2 linked regions of the Nordella sp. HKS 07 genome follow. The protein of the gene in region 1 interacts with the protein of each later gene in a pairwise test. Links are inferred from orthologs where the notes say so. Each region holds a gene or a part of one and is shown in the gene's direction. Other genes may lie near its edges.

Region 1 (2,851 bases):
CCCGCTATAGCGGTGGCTGGCCCCTGCTCTTCCCCAATGGCGGCGATGCGTGCGCGTTCGACGGTGTATTCCACGGCTTCCATGGCGAAGGCTCGATCTCGCCTTGGGATGTGGTTTCGCACTCCATCGACCGGCTGGTCCTTGCGAGACGCTTCGCTACTGTCCCCGTCGAGATGCGACGCGAGATGCAGGTGGAAGGCGATCTCCTGATCATAAGCGAGAGGCTGCGCATGACGGGCGAGCACCCGGTCCAGGTCATGTGGGGGCATCATCCGACCTTGGGCTCGGATCTTCTCGCGGCGCCGATCGAGATCACCTGCGGCGCCCGCACTGTGATGGTCGACAGGGAGTATGATCCCCTCGCCAATCCGCTGCGGCCGGGTGCCAAGGGGGCCTGGCCGATGATCGCCGGCAAGAAGGGCTCATACAATTTGAGCCAGCCGCAAGAGCCGATGGCCAGCCTCGCTTACCTTCAGGATTTCAAGCAAGGTTGGATCGCGGTGCGCCGTCTCGACGATCGGATCGCGGTCGCTTTGTCCTGGGACAAGAGCCGCTTTCCCTGCGCCTGGCTGTGGTGTGAACTCGCCGGCAATCCGGACGCGCCCTGGCGGAACCAGACGCGGCTCATCGGCATTGAACCCAACACGACCTGGCCGGCCTGGGGCCTCGCCAAGGCAAAACAGGCGGGTGGCACCCTGCTCCGCCTACTGCCGGGAGACGAGCTTGACACCACGCTGCGCTTCCAGGCTTTTACCCCGGCGGGTCCGGTCACCGGCATCGACAGCGCAGGCCGGGCGTTGGCAGGCCACAACCCAGGCTAAACTCCCGCCACACATCCGCCTTGCCCTGAAAATAGAGCATCCGGCCCGTTCCTTCGCTTCTTGATCAGGAGACATTGTGCCCAAATCCCGTGCCCTCATTTTCGCGAACCGGCGGGCGCGCCGGGGCGGTGAGTCGCTGAGGGCGGCCATCGAGCTACTCGATGATGCCAGGATCGAGACGATCGAGCGCGACGTCTCGCGCAGCTTGAGCGATGCCATCCGCGCCGAGGCCAAGGATGTCGACATGGTGATCCTGGGCGGCGGCGACGGCACGCTCAACAGCGCGGCCGCAGCGCTCTATGAGACGAAACTGCCTTTCGGCGTGCTGCCGCTCGGCACAGCCAATGATTTCGCCCGCACCATCGGCGTGCCGCGCGACCTGGCGCGCGCCGCACAGATTATCATCGACGGCCATCGCCGCCCTGTCGATCTCGGCGAGGTCAATGGCCATTATTTCTTCAATGTCGCGAGCATCGGCTTTTCCGCCGCCCTGGCGCGCGAGCTGACCGCCGAGGCGAAGAAGCGCTGGGGAACGCTGGGTTATGCGTTCGCCGCCCTGAATCTCCTGCGCCAGAGCAGCCCCTTCACCGTCGAGATCGACCATGACGGGACGGTCGAGCGGGTCAAGACGGTGCAGATCAGCGTCGGCAATGGCCGCTTCTATGGTGGCGGCATGACCGTCGAGAAGGACGCCGCTCCCGATGACGGCCGCCTCGATGTCTACAGCCTCGAGATCGATCACTGGTGGGAAATGCTGGCGTTGGCCCCGTCGCTGCGCCGCGGCACGCAAGGACATTGGCGTAAGGTAAGAGTCTTCTCGGCGACGGATCTCGTGGTCCGCACCAGGAGACCGCATGACATCAATGCCGATGGCGAGATCGTGGGCAAGACGCCGGCGACTTTCCGCATCAAGAGCAAGGCTGTGACGGTATTCGCCCCGCCCCGCGCGTGAGCTTCATACGCAACCAGACTGAACTAAACGTGATCCGAGGCCACGCCCGGCCGGTATCCATATTTTAATCATATTCGCCGCTAATGGATTAAGAATGGCGAAGAGGAATTGGCTCATGCTCAGGTCGTGGAGGACCGGCGTGCTCGTCACGGCGGCGACGCTGACCGTCACCTCTGGCCTGACACTATATATGTATGGCGACAAAGCCGGCAGCTTCCTGGCAGCGCTCTGGAAGCAATCTTACACCAACGTGCTCGATCTCGCGCGCAGCCAGCCGGAAGTCGTGTCGAGCGTCGAGGACTATATCAAGCTGAGGGTGTCGCCCACACGCATCGAGACGGGCCGGCAGAAATCCGCCGAATGGAAGACCACCATCACCACGATCGTGGATAAATACGGGATTCCGGCCGAGACCCTGGTCGCCATCTGGGGCATCGAATCCAATTTCGGCAGGAACATGGGCGACTACAAAGTGCTGGGCTCGCTCGCCGCACTCGCCGATGGCGGCCATCGCACGGATTATTTCCGCGCTGAGCTTTCGGCGGCCAAGGAGATCATCCGGGCCGGCCATGCCGACGAATCACAGATGACCGGATCCTGGGCGGGCGCCATGGGCCAGACGCAATTCATGCCGTCGAACTACCTTACCTATGCCGTCGACCAGGATGGCGACGGGCGCAAGGACATCTGGAATTCGGTGCCGGATTCGCTCGCGTCCACCGCCAATTTCCTGAAGGAGAAGGGCTGGCGGAAAGGCGGCGACTGGGGTTACGAGGTGAAGCTCCCCAAGGGTTTCGATTTCGGCAAGGTGTGGAAGAAAAACGCCAGCATGGCCCTGCGCGACTGGAGCAAGCTCGGGATCACCCGCGTCAATAGCAAGCCTTTGCCGTCGACGAACGAGACGGCACGCTTCTATCAGCCCTCCGGCGGCAATGGTCCGGTCTTCCTGGTGCTCAGGAATTTCGAGGTGATCAAGCGTTACAACAATGCCGATTCCTATGCGCTCGCCGTCGCGCATCTGGCGGATCGCATCGGTGGCGGAGACGTATTCGTGCAGGCCTGGCCCGCCGACATGGTG
Region 2 (3,004 bases), 4.1 Mb from region 1 along the record:
GCTGATCCATGGCGCCGACGGCGCCAAGCTGTCGAAGCGCCATGGCGCCCTCGGCGTCGAGGCCTATCGCGCCATGGGCTATCTGCCGGAAGCGATGCGCAACTATCTCGCACGCCTCGGCTGGAGTCACGGCGATGACGAGATTTTTTCGACCGAGCAGATGATCTCCTGGTTCGACCTCGATGGCATCGGCAAGTCGCCGTCGCGCTTCGATTTCGTCAAGCTCGAGAACCTGAACGGCCACTATATGCGTCAGACGCCCGACGCCGATCTGCTCGCCGCTTTCCTGGCTTTCCTGCCGCATGCGGCGGGTGGACCTGAAATGCTGGCGCGCATTGATAGCGACATGCGCGCCAAGTTGTTGCGCGCCATGCCTGGCCTCAAGGAGCGGGCGAAGACACTCCTCGAGCTCATGAAGAGCGCGCAGTTCCTGTTCGCCGAGCGGCCGATTGCGCTCGACGACAAGGCCAAGCAGATCATGGCGGATGGCGGCGTCGCGGCGCTTCGCGGCCTGCTCCCGATCCTCGAGGCGGCGGACTGGAACGTTCATAGTCTCGAAGCCGCCGTAAAGGCGCATGCGGAAGCGACCGGCACCAAGCTCGGAAAGCTGGCGCAACCCCTGCGCGCGACGATGACGGGAACCAATACATCACCTGGTATCTTCGATGTTCTCGACGTCCTGGGCCGCGAGGAATCGCTGAATCGTATTGCCGATGCGCTTAAGTGAGGTTGACCGTCATGGTGCAGTGCAATAAACTTCGGACATATAACGGATAACGGCAGGGACAGAAGTATGACAACAACAGCCGCGACCAAGAAAACCGAAGATGTGGCGCCAGCCTCCGCCACCCTCACCCTAGATAACAAAACGTATGACCTGCCGATCCGAAAGGGAACGGTTGGCCCCGATGTGGTCGATATCGGCCATCTCTATCGCGACGCCGGCGTGTTCACCTACGATCCGGGATTCACCTCGACGGCGGCGTGCGAGTCCGACATCACCTATATCGACGGCGATGCCGGCGTCCTGCTCTATCGTGGCTACCCGATCGAACAGCTCGCCGAGCATGGCGACTTCCTGGAGACCTGCTACCTCCTCTATTACGGTGACCTGCCGACGCCGGCGCAGCGGCGTGAATTCGAACATGCGATCACCATGCATACGATGATCCATGAGCAGATGGCGCGCTTCTATCAGGGCTTCCGGCGCGACGCGCACCCGATGGCCGTCATGGTCGGCGTGGTCGGCGCGATGTCGGCCTTCTATCACGACTCGACCGACATCAATGATCCCAAGCAGCGTGAGATCGCGTCCCGGCGCATGATCGCCAAGCTGCCGACGATCGCGGCGATGGCCTACAAATATCATATCGGCCAGCCCTTCATTTATCCGAAGAACGATCTGTCCTATGCCGCCAACTTCCTGCGCATGTGCTTCGCGGTGCCGTGCGAGGACTACAAGGTCAATCCCATCCTGGCACGCGCCATGGACCGCATCTTCATCCTGCATGCCGATCACGAGCAGAACGCCTCGACCTCGACAGTGAGGCTCGCAGGATCCTCAGGCGCCAATCCCTTCGCCTGCATCGCTGCCGGCATCGCCTGCCTGTGGGGACCAGCGCATGGCGGCGCCAATGAGGCCGCGCTCAAGATGCTGGAGGAGATCGGCGATCCCAACAAGATCCCCGACTTCATCTCGAAGGTGAAGGACAAGAGCTCGCATGTTCGGCTCATGGGCTTCGGCCATCGCGTCTACAAGAACTACGATCCGCGCGCCAAGATCATGCAGAAGACGGCGCATGAGGTCCTGGGCGAGCTCGGCATCAAGGACGATCCGCTTCTCGACGTGGCGCGCGAGCTCGAACGCGTCGCGCTCAATGACAGCTACTTCATCGAGCGCAAGCTCTATCCCAATGTCGATTTCTATTCCGGCATCATCCTGAGGGCCCTCGGCTTCCCGACCAGCATGTTCACCGTCCTCTTCGCGGTGGCGCGTACCGTCGGCTGGATCGCCCAGTGGAAAGAAATGATCGAGGATCCCTCGCAGCGCATCGGCCGCCCGCGGCAGCTCTATACGGGCGCGCCCAGGCGCGACTATGTGCCGATGAGCAAGCGCGGCAAGTAGCAGCTACCGAGGACGATTACTGATGGCCGGGTCGAAAGCCCGGCCATCATCTTTGCGGAACTGTGAATACCGCCGGCACAACGGAACGGCCTGATGCTCGCGATCCCACTCCCCTTTGTGATGGCTCTGTTGCTGGTCATCCTGTTGATCCGGATGATCGCTCACGGCGAGGCCACCCTGCGTCCGGCTCCCGTTTTCATAGGGACCTGTATTCCTCTGGTAACGATAGTCGGGTTGCGCTGGACCGTCGATCTCCAGATCGTGCGGTTCGTCCAGCCGGTCGTGGCGGCGGTGCTGCCGCCCATTGCGTGGCTCTGCTTTTCCGATCTCAGGCAAGCTGCTTCACACCAAAGATGGCTTCACTTTTTACCGGCAACTCTGATCCTGGTCCTGTCGGTCACCTGGCAAAATTGGCATCCGCCGATCGACTTTCTCCTTTCCCTGCTTTACTTCGCCTACGGCTTGTCCTTGATCCATCGTGCATATGCCGGACTGGATAGTTTCGAGAGGACACGCCTGAGCGATGCGGCCGGGGCGCAAAGGGCTGCGTTGCTGGCCGGGTCGCTGTTGCTGTTCTCGGGTGCGGTCGACCTTCTCATCGCCGCTGATTTTCACTTCTATCAAGGCAGCCATGCCGTCTCGATCGTCGGCATCGCCAACATCGTAACGCTGCCGCTATTGGCTTACGCGATCGCGATCATCGGCCGGAGTGTGCCGGAAGCCCGACCTTCCGGCGACAGAGCGGACGACACGCAAGACGACTTGCCTGCAAGCCCTGAAATCACGGCGTCGACACGCGATGACAATCGGAGCATCGCCGCCATCGAAACGGTCATGCGGGACAAGCAGCTGTTCCGCGATCCGGATCTGACGCTGACT

What was found.
Region 2: the proteins of G5V57_RS08715 (region 1) and gltA interact in binary tests that used the Escherichia coli proteins (3 or more experiments, as listed by UniProt). The link is inferred for Nordella sp. HKS 07 from one-to-one orthologs.

Annotation. Positions count from the first base shown.
Region 1 is NZ_CP049258.1:1,851,565-1,854,415, forward strand. The notes cover bases 60-2,835. They hold G5V57_RS08715 (lipid kinase), read left to right. Parts: upstream 60-897; coding sequence 898-1,773; downstream 1,774-2,835. Other genes in these bases: G5V57_RS08710 (hypothetical protein), read left to right, coding at 60-821; G5V57_RS08720 (lytic murein transglycosylase), read left to right, coding at 1,889-2,835. In the rest of the region: more of G5V57_RS08710, read left to right, coding at 1-59; more of G5V57_RS08720, read left to right, coding at 2,836-2,851. UniProt on the Escherichia coli protein: In vitro phosphorylates phosphatidylglycerol but not diacylglycerol; the in vivo substrate is unknown.
Region 2 is NZ_CP049258.1:5,939,025-5,942,028, reverse strand. What follows is about bases 31-2,959. They hold gltA (citrate synthase), read left to right. Parts: upstream 31-793; coding sequence 794-2,125; downstream 2,126-2,959. Other genes in these bases: G5V57_RS27950 (AraC family transcriptional regulator), read left to right, coding at 2,219-2,959; gltX (glutamate--tRNA ligase), read left to right, coding at 31-727. Also shown: more of gltX, read left to right, coding at 1-30; more of G5V57_RS27950, read left to right, coding at 2,960-3,004.